Regions from separate parts of the Lysinibacillus sp. FSL M8-0337 genome, predicted to be linked through region 1. Evidence: riboswitches for the same ligand, from Rfam matches in the RefSeq annotation. Region 1 holds a riboswitch; the other holds the start of a gene.
What was found. Region 1 has a riboswitch for cobalamin ahead of cobT (nicotinate-nucleotide--dimethylbenzimidazole phosphoribosyltransferase). Riboswitches for the same ligand answer to the same signal wherever they lie in the genome.
Positions count from the first base shown of each region.

Region 2: linked by a shared signal. The riboswitch ahead of MKY08_RS13065 ((2Fe-2S) ferredoxin domain-containing protein) and the one ahead of cobT (nicotinate-nucleotide--dimethylbenzimidazole phosphoribosyltransferase) in region 1 are both predicted to bind cobalamin.

Region 1 is NZ_CP151996.1:1,161,354-1,169,428, reverse strand. It holds gene glnA (type I glutamate--ammonia ligase) at 1-1,156, opposite strand, end outside; gene MKY08_RS05315 (MerR family transcriptional regulator) at 1,256-1,630, opposite strand; gene MKY08_RS05310 (methionine gamma-lyase family protein) at 1,853-3,103, opposite strand; gene MKY08_RS05305 (trimeric intracellular cation channel family protein) at 3,251-3,856, shown strand; gene cobT (nicotinate-nucleotide--dimethylbenzimidazole phosphoribosyltransferase) at 4,243-5,298, opposite strand; cobalamin riboswitch at 5,408-5,583, opposite strand; gene MKY08_RS05295 (rhodanese-like domain-containing protein) at 5,708-6,010, opposite strand; gene hfq (RNA chaperone Hfq) at 6,109-6,339, opposite strand; gene miaA (tRNA (adenosine(37)-N6)-dimethylallyltransferase MiaA) at 6,447-7,331, opposite strand; gene MKY08_RS05280 (alpha/beta fold hydrolase) at 7,318-8,075, opposite strand, start outside.
Region 2 is NZ_CP151996.1:2,730,690-2,738,764, forward strand. It holds gene cobK (precorrin-6A reductase) at 1-654, opposite strand, end outside; gene MKY08_RS13055 (sirohydrochlorin chelatase) at 651-1,568, opposite strand; gene cobJ (precorrin-3B C(17)-methyltransferase) at 1,583-3,253, opposite strand; gene MKY08_RS13065 ((2Fe-2S) ferredoxin domain-containing protein) at 3,257-3,628, opposite strand; cobalamin riboswitch at 3,764-3,944, opposite strand; cobalamin riboswitch at 4,201-4,385, shown strand; gene MKY08_RS13070 (energy-coupling factor ABC transporter permease) at 4,528-5,274, shown strand; gene MKY08_RS13075 (energy-coupling factor ABC transporter substrate-binding protein) at 5,276-5,548, shown strand; gene cbiQ (cobalt ECF transporter T component CbiQ) at 5,552-6,328, shown strand; gene MKY08_RS13085 (ATP-binding cassette domain-containing protein) at 6,321-7,157, shown strand; gene MKY08_RS13090 (S8 family peptidase) at 7,512-8,075, shown strand, end outside.

The sequences.
Region 1 (8,075 bases):
CAATACCATTTGCTTTGCGCTCTTCTTCTGTCATTACATAGATATTGCGGTTAATCGCTGCTGGTGGCGTTAATTGTTGACGGATACCTTCTAGACCCGCTTCTAAAATAACAGCCATCGCTAAATATGGGTTTGCTGAAGGATCCACTGAACGTACTTCTACACGAGTTGAAAGTCCACGTGCAGATGGAATACGAATAAGTGGTGAACGGTTTTGTGCAGACCATGCAACATAACATGGCGCTTCATAACCTGGAACTAAACGCTTATAAGAGTTTACTGTTGGGTTTGTTACAGCTGTGAATCCTTGTACGTGTGCAAGAACACCTGCCATAAATTGCATTGCTGTTTCAGAAAGACCTAGCTCTGTAGATTCATCGTAAAATGCATTTTCTTTACCTTTAAATAAAGATACGTTGAAGTGCATACCAGAGCCTGCTTCACCAAACAATGGTTTTGGCATAAATGTAGCATGTAGGCCGTGTTTACGTGCAATTGTTTTAACAACTAGTTTGAATGTTTGGATGTTGTCACAAGCTGTAATAGCATCTGCATATTTAAAGTCGATTTCATGTTGACCTGGTGCTACTTCATGGTGTGAAGCTTCGATTTCAAAGCCCATTTCTTCAAGCTCTAACACGATATCACGACGACAGTTTTCACCTAAATCTGTAGGCGCTAAGTCAAAATAACCACCGTGGTCATTTACTTCTAATGTAGGTTCACCTTTTGCATCTAATTTAAATAAGAAGAATTCTGGCTCAGGTCCTAAGTTGAAGCTTGTGAAGCCCATATCTTCCATTTTTTTAAGGATACGTTTTAAGTTGTTACGTGGGTCACCAGCGAATGGTTCGCCTTTTGCAGTGTATACGTCACAGATGAAACGTGCTACTTTCCCTTTTTCTGAAGTCCAAGGGAACACTACGAAAGAATCTAAATCAGGATATAAATACATATCCGATTCTTCAATACGCACGAAGCCTTCAATGGATGAGCCATCGAACATCATTTTGTTTTCTAGTGCTTTGTCTAGTTGACTAACAGGAATTTCAACGTTTTTAATAGTACCTAGAATATCCGTAAATTGTAAACGAATGAAACTTACATTTTTCTCCTCGATTAAACGCTTGATGTCGTCTTTTGTGTATTTACCCACAGTTTTCCACACTCCTATAAATTGTCTTGCTTATATCATTACCCTACCCTACTAAAAAAATAATAAACTGATTGTAATTTGAACCATTTCGTATTTATTTTAATAGAATCGGGATAAATCCCCACGTCGGATGGATGATTTTTGCATGCGCTGCGCTTGACGCATTTCTTCGCGCATAATCCGACGTAATTCTGTGTCGGTTAAATCTGGTTCTTCAGCGGCAACAGGATCTGATTTTTTGGCAAATATTTTTTTAATCTTCGCCATATTCATGCCCTGCTCCAAGTAATCTTTTATTTCAAGAAGTATATCGACGTCATTTAATGAAAACATACGACGATTGCCTTCTGTTCGGTGTGGCTCAATTAAATGGTGTTCTTCATAATAACGAATTTGGCGTGCCGAAAGCTCGGTCAATTGCATCACGATACTCATGGATAATAACGGCATAGTTCGTCTAATTTCACGACTCATTTAAGTCCCCCCCAATACCCGCTTATCATATAACGAAAAAAATTCACTGTCAACAAAGATGTTAGGTTTCCTAACATGGTTTTTTAATTTTTTTTAGAATTGATGCAAAATTGTTAAAAACTAGTCAAAATATCTGAACGAAACATACACATTTACAGTTTATCTATTTATATACAAGACAAGCCCCATCACGAATCTGTAATGGGGCCTTACTAATAAAGTCTATTTTTGCAAGCCTTGAACTGCGCTACAAATAGCAAATTTCACGTGCTCATATGTCAATCCACCTTGAATAAATGCTGTAAACGGTGGACGAATTGGACCGTCTGCTGTCAGTTCAATACTCGAACCTTGAATAAATGTCCCTGCCGCCATAATAACATCATCCTCGTAGCCTGGCATATAAGCAGGCTCTGGTGCATAATGCGCATTAATTGGAGAGTTCGCTTGAATTTCACGACAGAAAGCAACCATTTGCTCGGCTGTGTTAAACGATACCGATTGAATTAAATCTGTACGTTCAGCATGGTAACTTGGGAATGTCGTCATGCCTACTTCCTCTAACATAGCCGCTGTGAAAATCGCACCTTTTAATGCTTGGCTAACTACATGTGGTGCTAGGAAAAAGCCTTGGTAAAAGTCACCCAGCGTATTTAATGTTGCGCCCGCTTCCGCACCAATTCCTGGTGATGTCATACGATAAGCACATTTTTCTACTAAATCAGCTCGTCCTGCAATATAGCCACCTATTTTAGCTAAACCGCCACCTGGATTTTTAATAAGCGAACCAGCCATTAAATCAGCACCTACTTCTGTAGGTTCTTGTGCTTCCACAAATTCTCCATAGCAGTTATCTACAAATATAATAGCATTAGGTGCTAATTCTCGTATCTTGGCACACATTTCTGCAATTTGCGAAATCGTAAAGGATGGACGTGATGCATAGCCTTTTGAACGTTGAATGGCTATCATTTTTGTGTTCGGTGTAATGGCTGCAGCGACTGCCGACCAGTCAACCATTTCGTTATCGATTAAATCTACATGTCGATAACCAATTTTATAGTCCTTTAGCGAGCCCGTATCTTTGTCTCCTCCATCGACAATCGACTGTAATGTGTCATATGGTTGGCCTGATATATAAAGCAATTCATCACCTGGTCGTAACACGCCGAATAGACTAAGCGTAATTGCATGTGTTCCAGATATGATTTGAGGGCGAACAATTGCCGCCTCTGCTCCAAAAACTTCCGCATACACACGTTCAAGATTGTCACGGCCTTCATCATCATAGCCATAGCCATTGGATGGATGTAAATGAAAATCGCTCACTTGATGCGTTCTAAATGCTGAAAGTACTTTTTGTTGGTTGAAGAATGCCATATTTTCTACTTTCGTATGATATGGGCGGACTCTTTCCTCAATTTTTTCCGCTAATGCTAACGTTTCTGCTGTTAAATGGGTTGTAAAAGTCATTGTTTTCGTCTCCGTTTCAAATTGTTCTTTCCTATCTTATCAATTTGTTTGCAACCCTGCAAAAATTGCTATTGTGTCTAGCTGTTAAATACGCTAAGCTAAGGGGCGGACTTACTACAAATTATTCTCGTTTAAGGAGGGAAAGTGATGGCTTGGGAAGTTTTTAGCATCATTGGGACAATTGCCTTCGCTATTTCCGGGGCAATAATTGCAATGGAAGAAGAATACGATTTATTCGGTGTATATATACTTGGCATTGTAACTGCATTCGGTGGCGGTGCCATTCGTAATTTACTTATCGGTTTACCAGTAACAACGTTGTGGGGCCAGGATATGATGTTTCAAATTGCAATCGCTGCCATTACGATATTTTTTATTTTTCCTCATCATCTTATACAGCATTGGCATCGTTGGGGCAATTTCACAGATGCCATCGGCTTATCGGCTTTTGCTATACAAGGTGCATTATATGCAGTGAAACTCAATATGCCCATTAGTGCGGTTATTGTAGCCGCAGTCTTAACTGGTTCAGGTGGTGGGATAGTGCGTGATTTATTGGCAGGACGTAAGCCACTCGTGCTACGTGATGAAATCTACGGTGTCTGGGCAGCACTTGCTGGTCTACTTATTGGATTGGAATTACTAGAAGGGGATATCTTTTTATACGTGTTATTCGGGGTAATTACAATTTTACGAGTTCTTTCATATATGAAGAAATGGCGCTTACCTTTGCGAAAATTGAATCGAGCTTAAGAGACTTTAAAAAAACAGAAAGCGGCTGGGACAAAAGAGAAAAAGTGTTAGATTGAGTGCCATCAATCTAACACTTTTTTGCTGCGCCGTTGTTGTCCGCTTCGGCGGTGCTTTCTGCGGGTACACACGTAAGCCGCAACCCTCGCTAACGCGCAGAATGCCCGCATCTTACAGTGTGTGCGTTCAGAGCAGGAGTCACCGCCTTCGCTACCAACAACTAGTGAATACTTCTATTTTTTCGCAATAACGGACAAGTCCCCATAATAGCAAAAATTTACTAACATCTTTCCTCTGTTCCTTAAATATCCCAGCTTCCTTTTTTGCTATAGACGATTACGCTCTAAATGTTTAGCTAAGATTTTTCCCTATCGGCACTTAACAAATGATTACTTCTCTACCAGCCCGACAGACTCAGCTAATGTCGCCATGTTGCTCACCATAGAGCAAGCTGCATCTAGAATTGGAAAGGTTAATGCTGCACCAGAACCTTCTCCCAATCGCATGTTCATATGAAGCATTGGCTCCACGCCTAGCAGTTTAGCAGCAATTTTTGCCCCCGGTTCTTCAGAGGCATGGGAAGGAATAATATAATCTTGGACTTTCGGTTCTAATTCATAAGCGATAAGAGCAGCGACTGTCGAAATAAAGCCATCAATTACAACGGGCTTACGATTGGCAGCAGCCGCCAGAATTACACCAGCCATCGCACCTATCTCTAACCCACCCACTTTTGCAAGTACATCAATCGCATCATGACGATTCGGTTTGTTTAAGGCAATGGCGTTTTGAATGACTTCAACTTTATGCGCAATTCCTCCTGATCCAACTCCTGCACCGAACCCTGTCACTTCTTGTGGGTGACACGCATGAAGTACAGATAAGATAGCCGCGCTTGGTGTAGTATTACCAATCCCCATTTCACCTGTACCAAGTACATTAACTCCTTGTGCTATTTCGGCCGTAGCTACTTCAATTCCTACTTCAATTGATTGAATGGCTTCTTCCCTTGTCATGGCTGGACCTTTTGCCATGTTATCCGTCCCGTATTTTATTTTTTTCATTATAACACCCGCATCGAGCGGAATATCCTGTTTTACCCCTACGTCCACTGTCACAATTTTGGCATTCGTTATGTTTGCAATAGCACAAACACCTGTTATCCCTTTTGGAAAATTTAATGTTTGAAGAAATGTTACATCTTGCGGATTGGATGTTACGTCTTCATCACACACACCGTGATCGCCTGCACAGACAATAATTGCTTTGTTATCAATTTTAGGATAGAGCTCTCCTGTAATACCAGCCAATTGTACAGCCAGTGATTCAAGTTTTCCTAAGCTACTCGGTGGCTTGCTAAGAGAATCTATATATTCTCTTGCTTTTTCCATCATTTCGTTATTGGCATGTTGAATTTGTTGAAGTGTTTGTTGTAATAATTGCATGTTCATTTCTCCTTTTTAAATAGCCTATTACATAAAGATTGAAATAAAAAAATGGAAAAACCTGTAGTTTATTTCATAACAAATAAACTACAGACTTTTCCATCATCTATATCATCCGAAGCAATTAGGCAGGTCTCCTGGCTCAATTTCAACATCTTATAGAACCTTCCCAGCTATGCTAGTGGTATTCTCTATAAAACTCCGTTTTACAGTGGTGGGACCGCTAAAGATTTTCACTTTATTCCCTATTCTCCCAAAGTGGGCACCTAATGCTTTTATGTAATTACTTTAAATTTACGACAAAGTGTTTTTAGTGTCAATATTGAAAAAATTTTTGTACTAGCACTTTAGTCCAATAAAAAACGAGGTACTTAACAAGCGAACCTGTTACATACCTCGATATACCTTCTTATTTAAATTCTAATTCTCCATCATAAGCAAGCATGCCACCTTCAAGGTTTGTTACGTCAAAGCCTTGTGCTTCTAAGTATGCACAAGCATTTGCGGAACGTCCACCTGCTTTACAAACGATAATATATGGTTTAGTCGTATCTAATTCACCCAAACGCTCAGGGATTGTCCCAAGTGCAATATGTTGCGCACCAGGGATAACACCTTGTGCTACTTCATCGTCTTCTCGCACATCAATAATGTAAAGGTCTTCGTTTGCATCTAATCGTTCTAATAATTGTGTTGTATCCATCGATTTCATCTATAAAATCCTCCAATATATCAATTTCCTATTACATTATAGCGTGAACGAAAAAAAACAGCTAGTGATGTAACACTAACTGTTTCTATTTACTTTATTTATTCTTCTACCTCTAAAAATTCGACTTGCTTTGCTGGAACGAATGTAGAAATTGCGTGTTTGTAAATGAGATGCTGTTTACTTTCAGCATCTACTAATAATACTGTAAAGTTATCATAGGATTTCACAGTTCCTTTTAACTGGAACCCGTTTAACAGAAACACAGTTACAAAAACACTGTTTTTACGTAGATGGTTCAAAAACGTATCTTGCAAATTGATTGATTTCATAGAATGCGCCTCCCCTACTCTCTTTCTACCTCTTCATTCCTATAGTAGCATGTTATACCAATTTATCAATTAGTAATTTTTAGAAATTATTAAAGTTTTTAGTCTTTTCAAATAAAGTGAATATCCATTTTATTGCGAAAATAAGTCAACTGTCTTTTCGCATAGCGTCGAGAATTTTGCTTTAAATTTTCGATTGCTTCTTCCAATGTACATCGACCATCTAAGTAATCATACAATTCCTTATAGCCAATCGCTTGAATGGACTGTACACCACGAATATTTTGCTGCCATAGTCCCTGCACTTCTTGCAGTAGCCCTTTGTCCATCATGACATCTACTCGTAGATTGATGCGATTATAAAGTTCTTCGCGGGACATATTTTGACCAAGCCCTATAATTAAGTGGCGATACAATGGGATTTCTCCTCGATTGTGTTCCTCTGACGCCTTTGAAACACCACTTAATTCAATCATTTCTAACGCTCGAATTACACGTCTTGTATTGTTTGGATGAATCGTTTCAGCTGTTTTTGGATCAAGTGCTGCTAACTTTGCATGCATAGCTTCTGGACCTAACTTTTCTAGCTCCTCATAATAAGCTTTACGCGCTACATCATCAACCTGCTCCTCTGTAAATTGAAAATCATAAAGGACTGCTTGTACATATAGGCCAGATCCTCCAACAATAATTGGTAGCTTACCACGTGCCTGTATTTCACTAATTTTAGACCGTACTAACGCTTGATACTCCGCTACTGAAAAGGATTCCGTTGGCTCTTTGAAGCTTAATAAGTGATGTGGCACACCTTCCATCTCTTCTTCAGTAATTTTCGCTGTACCAATATCTAACCCTTTATAAATTTGCATGGAATCGCCATTAATAATTTCACCATTGTACTTTTTGGCTAGTTCAATGCTTAGTGCTGTTTTACCTGAAGCTGTTGGTCCGACAATAGCTACGACCTCTGCTTGCTGTATTTTATTTTCTATCATACTTTTCTAACCACCGTAATAAAACTTGATGAACCGCCTGTTGATTGTCTTCATTTAAAATTTCATGTCGTTTATCTTCAAATAAATAGACTGTAACATCTTGTAATCCTGCTGCTGCAAATTGTTCAGCTACGGAATAAACACCTAGACCACTATCACCAACAGGGTCTTTGCTACCACTGATCAATAGAATCGGCAAGTTTTTCTGTATTTTTTCAATCTCTTTTTTTCGATTCAATACCATAAAGCCAGCTGTTAAGTCAGCAAAAAATTGATTGCTTGGGATAAAGCCACAATATGGGTCGTCCATATATTTTTGCACTTCCTGCTCTACCGAACATAGCCAGTCATATCCCGTTTTAGGATTTGGAAACTGCTTATTAAAGCTACCAAAGCTCAACTTATTTAATAAAGGGCTCTCGGTTTCTTTACCACGCTGCATTGCGAATACTTGCGCAACATAATGTCCTATCCTATGCAATGTTGAAACACTACCTGTTCCACAAAGAATAACGTTATCAACATTAGTTCCGTAAAGTTGAATATATCTTCTAGCAATAAAAGACCCCATACTATGCCCGAATACGATTAATGGCACATCTGCAAATTGGTCATGTATGGTCATTATGACTTCATGCGCATCTTCCACAACCCGATCAAAACCATTTTTTTCAGCGAAAAAGCCTAATGTACCGTTATAACCTGCCGTCTCCCCATGCCCGCGATGATCATGCATGGACACGG
Region 2 (8,075 bases), 1.6 Mb from region 1:
AGCGGCTTCTAGTTTTTCATCTACTGAGCCCACTTTGCCACTTTCTTTTGTAATCATTAAAGTGACATCATATTGGCGGAATAATGCTTCGTTTAACTCTTTTGAAAAGGGTCCTTGAATGGCTACAATATCTCGTTGTGCCACACCAAGCGATTCACATTTTTCCATATTATCAAGGCGAGGCAGCATACGCGCAATGACACGAGTATGTTCTAACCCTTGCAAGACCTTTGTAAATGTAGCAAGTGTTTTACTACCTGTTGTCAGCATAATGACGCCTCGTTTTGTTGCAGCTAATTGTGCTGCTTCCTCGTAATCTTTAACGACTGTAATGAGTGGATGTTCGTAATGCTCATTTGCGCGTTCATAGCGGATATATGGAACACCTGCACTTTTTGCCGCTGCCATGGCATTTTTAGAAGCTTCCTCTGCAAATGGATGCGATGCATCAACGACTAAACGATCCCCTCGTTCAGTAATAAGTGCAGCCATCTCCTCTGCCGTCAATCGACCGACTAAATGAGGCAGTCCGACTTGTGCCAGACTTGTAGCAGCTGAATCCGTGACAACGGTAGCTGTAACAGCATAGCCTGCTGACTGCAATGCAAGTGCAAGATTTCTTGCATCACTTGTCCCTGCTAACATGAAAATCATTTCACTAGCTCCTCTTCATGATGGTGGTCATGATCGTGGTGGTGATCGTGATCGTGGTCATGATGATGGTGATGACCGTGGTCGTGGTCATGGTCGTGATGATGCTCCACGAATGCCGATGCATTAATACGGTACTGACATGTATCACAATTCATTTTTACGTCTCCTGCAATGGCCTCTTCCATACGATCTAGCAACACCGTTTTTAATTTTGGATGGTAGCCAAAGTAATCCGCCAATTGGATGTCTAAATCAGCATATGTGGCTGCATAGCTCTTTTGCATCCCTTCCATACGCTCCATTAAAATGCCTGTAAATAAGAAATACGGCAACATAATAATCTTTTTCGCCCCAAGACGATAACAACGTTCGATTCCTTCGTCCACTGATGGATTCGTTACGCCCATAAATGCACACTCCACTGTTAGGACATCTAACTGTTCCCAAAGCAAACGACCAATTTTATAAAAATCACTGTTCGCATCCGCATCACTACCACCGCGACCGATAAATAAAATCGCAGTATCTTCTTGTTTTTCTTTAATATTCAGTCCCGTTCCTGATAAACGTTCTGTTAAAATATTTAACACTTCTTCATGCACGCCAAGTGGTCGCCCATATGTAAAAGTTACATCCGGATATTTTAAACGAGCTGCATCAATCGCTGCTGGGATATGAATTTTTGAATGGCCTGCTTGCAATAAAATAATGGGCACAGCATACACCTCTGTAGCGCCACGCTTTACACATGCATCAATACCTGCTGGGATATTAGGTGCTTCAAATTCTAAAAAGCAAGTTTCAACGATATAGCTGTCGTCAATTGAAGGAGTCAATTGTTGAATAAATGTGCGTACCTCATCATTTCCTGCTGCTAAACGGCTACCATGGCCAATAAATAAAATTGCTTTCATTTCTTTTCTCCTCACTAGTCGCCGCACGGTGCTGGCTCTACTTTTATTTTGGATGACATATCTTGATACGTAAAATGCAATATTTTTTTCACTCGTTTAAAATATTTAAACAAGCGTTCATTTGGATGTGCATTTGCCTTATATTCCTCGATAATCGCGGTAATAAGCGGAATAAGCTGTTCTGGCTCTAACCCCTCTACGACAGGCTGTGCTGCATGTGCTGTTCGACCTACCGGCTTAGCTCCGATAAAGACATCGAATTTACTTTTGCGATAAACAATACCGATATCATCAAACACAGCACGATAACATGCCATGCCACAACCATTAAAGCCAATATTTAATGTTTTCGGCAATGACAACCCACCTAGAGTTGCTTGAAGTTCCTCTGCATATGGGATGGAATCAGCCTTCTCCCCATAACAGAAATCACATGCCTTTAATGACAACACATCCCCAATTGGTGAGAGTAAAAACCCTACTTCTCTCAACTTCTCTGTTATCGCTTCTGGTTCTGTCGTTGGGATTTTCAAATGTATTTGATGGTCTGGTGTATATTCCATCGTGCCTTCGTCTCCCACAACTTCAGCCAATGCCATCATTTGCTGTGGTGTAAAAAATTTATTTGCTACCCCAGGGCTAACAGCTAGTTCAAAAATTGACTCCATTTTTTGTTGAACTAGCTTTGGTGTGGCTTTTGTTACAGTTGTCCCCTGCACCATTGCAAGTGCTGTTGCTGCCATTTCTAAAGACGATTTTGTCGGTGTTGATACAGGTGTAATGGCAATATTACTTTTCATCCGTCCTGCATTTGGATCTGCCGCAAAATCATGGCTTGCAGTACCTGTTTCTTGGTTCATTGCCCACGGTTCATTTTCTTCTCTTAAACGCTGATGAGGACGTAAAGGCTGTTTTTCTTCCCCGAGCGTATATTTACGCTGATAGCCTCGCGGTGTAATCATTTTATTATCATAGAAAAACGTCGAAGAGTTGCCGATAATAACCGTTGTTAACATGCCGATATCATGCTCAAGCATCTCTGCTAAAGTCGTCATCGTAATTTCCTGACGCTCTCGGTAGGCACTCTTGACAAGACCTACAGGCGTATCAGGCGAGCGATATTCAAGTAAAATCCGCTGGGCTTCGACAATTTGACGTGTGCGGCGACCACTTTTCGGATTATATAAAGCGATGACAAAATCTGCCATAGCCGCTGCTTCCACACGCTTGGCGATTAAATTCCATGGCGTTAAATGGTCACTTAAACTAATGGTGCAAGAGTCATGCATAATCGGTGCACCTAGTAAACTTGCACAGGAATTGATAGCTGAAATACCTGGTACGATTTCGACTTCAACACCTGTTGCTTCTGTCCAACCAAGCTCAATCAGTACTTCATAGACAAGCCCTGCCATCCCATATACACCCGAATCTCCACTTGAAATAACGGATACAATATTGCCAGCTTCCGCTTGACGTACTGCTTCTTGCGCTCGTGAAACTTCTTCTGTCATGCCCGTACTAACAATCGACTTTGCACTAACTAAATCTTGAATAAGCTCAACATACGTTTTATAGCCAATAATAAATTCACTTTGTTGCAGTGCCTCCACAGCACGAGTCGTAATATGGTTAAAATCACCAGGGCCAAAGCCCACAACAAAAATCTTTCCTTTTTGCGCCATTTTTTACCCCTCTTTCACCTTGTCGATGCCTTTAATGGCTGTTGTTTGTGGTGTACGCTGTAATGTACCTTCTTTCAGCGTAAAAACATGTTCACTATGTAAAGAATCATGGTTTAAATCTTGTACAAGTGTTCTTCCGTGTTCAACCGATGGCACACGATACCAATTTCCTTGTGGATAAGCGATGACAACACAGGCATCTTTGCATCTGCCATTACAGCGCGTTCTTGTCGTATGTATTTCCTTATCAAGTGCTAATTTTTCGATTTCATCTCGTATTGCTAGGGTAATTTCCTCTGCCTCTTTTTTCATGCAGCTACTGCCATTACAAATAAAAAGATGCGTTTTCATTCCCTCTAAGTTCCAAGTTGTCATTGCTTTTCTCCCCTCATTTACTTTTAGGAAAAAGAAAAAACCTTCACTCTATATCGAAGAGTCAAGGTTTTGTAGAAGCCAAAATAAAAACGAATATACACGTATCCGCTCTCGCTTCACTTCTCCCTCCGAAAAGTTTGCATGCCATCAATAAGCAGGTTTCCTGACTTAAGCTTCCTTTTACTCTCGCGCCTTCCCAAGTTTTCAGTGGCATTGCGATTTCATCAGCTATTACAGTAGCGGGGGCTGTATCGGATTTACACCGATTTCCCTATTATCTCGAAATTTATCGAGCACTTATAGATGTATTTATATTAAATTAAAAAGCTGTATGTTTTTAAAAAGAATTGAAAAACTGTCTCTATCATAGCCTATTTTTTTAATACTTTTCAACATTTCTTTTTCATTTATTAGATTTTTAATAAAATTTCAACAAGTAATTCATTGAAAGCGACAGCTATTCTCTTATATTTATCTGAATTTTCTAGAATGTCAAATAACAAAAAAAATTTTTTTATAAAAAAAGATAGCTTGTGAATGGAAAAACATGTTACACTGTGTCGTGAAATCTCACAATTTCATCTTTTTTCGGTGCGAAGTGTAGCCATTTCGCTTAAAAGGGAAGCCGGTTCAAGTCCGGCGCGGTCCCGCCACTGTACTAGGGAGTTTTATAGAGAATGTCACTGTCCAATGGACGGGAAGACCTATAAAACGTTGAACTAAAGCCAGGAGACCTGCCGAAAAAAACGTGATCGTTTCAACCTACGAGGATAGGTGTGCGGCTTGGCAGATGATGATTCTATTTGCTTTTTCAGCTATGCACTTTTCCTAAATTAGGAGAAGTGCTTTTTTTATTGCGCACGCTACATTCGAAAATTTTGATTTAAGGAGGAGAGATTTTGAAATTATCTTTTTGGAAACTTAGTTACTTCCTACTAGCATTTTTACTAGTACCAAAACGAGCATTTGCGATGCATATCATGGAAGGATTTTTACCGATTGAATGGGCGATATTTTGGTGGATTATTTCAATTCCATTTATTATTTTAGGGTTACGCTCAATTCGCAAAACAATTGATGAAAACCCTGAAACGAAAATGATATTAGGGCTATCAGGGGCATTTGCATTCGTCTTATCTGCACTAAAAATTCCATCTGTTACGGGCAGTTGCTCACACCCTACTGGTGTTGGACTTGGCACAGTCCTGTTTGGCCCATTAGCAATGAGTGTGATTGGGACAATCGTCTTGTTATTCCAATCGTTACTTTTAGCGCATGGTGGCATTACCACTCTTGGCGCAAATGCTTTTTCCATGGCGATTGTAGGACCAATGATTGCGTATGCTGTTTTTAAAGGTGCTCAAAAAATCGGTCTATCCTTTTCTCTCGCTGTCTTTTTTGCAGCAATGCTTGGGGACTTAGGTACATATGTTGTCACGTCCGTTCAACTTGCACTTGCCTTCCCTTCAGAAGTAGGAGGCTTTATGGCTTCATTCACAAAATTCGCTAGTATTTTCGCGTTAACACAAATTCCACTAGCAATTAGTGAAGGGATTTTAACTGTTATTGTGATGAATTTCTTAAAAAAATACAATGTAAGCGAATTAAAAGCTTTACGTGTTTTCTCTGCAAAGGAGGCACATTAACATGAAGAAAAATTTACTGTTACTAGCTATAGTGATACTTTTAGCAATCATCCCTCTATTCATCCAAAAAGGCGCTGAATTCGGCGGTGCTGACGGTGAAGCTGAAGCAGCCATTGGTGAAATAAACAAAGACTACGAACCATGGTTTGAAAGCTTATGGGAGCCACCAAGTGGTGAAATTGAAAGTCTATTATTCGTCTTACAAGCCGCTATTGGCGCTGGTTTTATTGGCTATTTCGTGGGCTATATGCGCGGTAAGCATAAAGAAGGTTAAACGATGTTACTCATTGATAAGTATGCTTATATGAATAAACTAGCGTCCGTTCATCCGTTAGAAAAAATGACGTTCTCCCTTGGGTTGTTGCTATTGTCGCTTATCATGAGAGATGAACAAATTTCACTCATTACATTTCTTGTAATGAGTGCTTTTATCATTTTAGGCGCAAAAATTCCTTTACAATATTATGCAAAACTACTGCTTTTACCGAGTTTTTTCTTGCTCTCCAGTTTACTATCTATTTTGATTTCGATTGCACCTACTGCTAGTATTTTGCCGGCGCATCTATGGACATTTTCGCTAAGCCAGTGGACCCTTTTTATAGGAAATGACAGCTTAACAACAGCGCGGCACCTATTTTTCACCGTTTTGGGCAGTATTAGTTGTTTATATTTTTTAATTTTAACGACTTCCGTACAATCCATTTGTTATGTCTTACGGCAATGGCGGTTGCCAGCTTTATTTGTAGAGTTGGTAGAGCTAACATACCGTTTTATTTTTATCTTTTTAAATAGCATGCAAAAAATTCATCTTGCACAACAAGCTCGTCTTGGTTATCAATCACCAATGCAATGGCTTCGGTCGATTTCCATGCTTATTGCAGCACTGTTTGCCGAAATGTTCCAACGCAGTTGCGAACTAAATAATGCGATGCAGGCGCGCGGTGGTGAGGCTGTCTATTGGCAAGAAAGTAGTAGCTACAACAAGAAAAACTGGTTAGGCATTGTTATTATTTTCGTATCCCTCATTATCTATGGAGGTATTTCTTATGACTGAGCTTTATTTTGATCTTCAACATTTATCTTATGCTTATGCAGACGGCACTAAAGCCTTAACAGATATTACTTTGCAAATACCAAAAGGGAAAAAAATTGCCCTGCTTGGTCACAATGGCGCAGGTAAATCTACGTTATTTCAGCATTTAAATGGTATTTTAAAACCGACAGCTGGCACTATTTCTTTTTGTAACGAAACGCTTAGCTATTCTAGAAAAGCATTAGCAACATTACGACAACAAGTTGGCATCGTATTCCAAGATGCGGACAATCAACTTTTTTCTGGTACTGTCAAGCAAGATATAGCTTTCGGGCCATTAAATCTTGGCTGGTCAAACGAAAAAATTGAAGAAAAAATCGCGTGGGCTGTTGCGCAAACAGAGGTTGAAGCATTGCTTGATAAGCCCATTCACTTTTTAAGCGTTGGACAAAAGAAACGTGTTGCCATGGCTGGTGTGCTCGCAATGGAACCTTCCGTCTTACTATTAGACGAACCGACTGCTGGGCTAGATACTTATTATGCAGCACAATTTTTACAGTACTTAGCTAAATTAGAAGATGGGCAACGTACGTTTTTATTAGCGACACACGATATCGCTTTAGCCTATGAATGGGCGGATCAAATAATCGTGATGGAGGCAGGGAAAATCATTTATAATGGGGATCCAATCGACATGTTTTACGAAGAGGAATTGCTTGAAAAAGCCCATCTTGAACGACCATGGGTATTTGAAATGACGCTTGCCTTACAAACGAAAAAACTATTGGGCGACAATATAGCAATGCCTCGTTCCAAAAAGGATTTACACAAACTTATTGAACAGCTTTAAGGACTTTCCGTGAATAACTAGTAATAGAGGCTAATTCACTAAACACTCTTTCTCAAGGGACAATTCTTGTCATCCCTACCCACTTCTATTTTAATATCCTGTTCGTAACGAACAGTGTTGTTGTCAAACACTGGTTCGTTACGTACAGGACTATTAACATCCCACCGACTTTCACTCCACAAAAAAACAAGCAATAACTTATGCGAAAAACCATATAAAACAATTATTTATAAACCAATATACTAGTTATAACAAAAAAACTTGTAAAAAAATTTTATTGTGGTATGAAACCTTTCTCTTTACCATCCGTTATAAATATTGTAGTTTATAATTTTTTTAAGGAGGTAAAAACAATTGAAAAACTGGGTGATGAAATCAATCGCTGTCGTAGCATGTTCTGCCTTACTGGTTCCTGCTGCTTCTGCCTTTGCTGAAGCACCACAGAACCCAGAATCAGTGAAAACTATGCTCGCTAGCAACAACAAACAAGGAGCGAAGCAGTTCAACAAACAAACAGGAGGAAACGAATGGATTAGTGATAATACGATTATCGTCAAACATTCGGGTCTTGCTAAGAACGTACATAGTAAAATAGGTGCAAAAGTAATTCGCTCCATTCCTTCATTAGGTTATGATGTAATCCAACTTAAAAAGGGACAATCGTTAACAGAGGCTGTTTCCTACTACGCCAAGCAAAAAGGCGTAAAAAGTGTATCCCCAAGCTACAAGTATCATTCCTTTAACACTATTGTAGATCCAAAGAAAAAAGATATGTATCATTTGCAGCTACTGGAAATTGATAAAGCACTAGCATTAGCTGGCAATCATGATGTAAAAGTAGCCGTTATCGATTCGGGTGTAGACTATAAACATCCCGATTTGCAAGCGCAAGTACTGCCACCATATAATGCGGTAAAA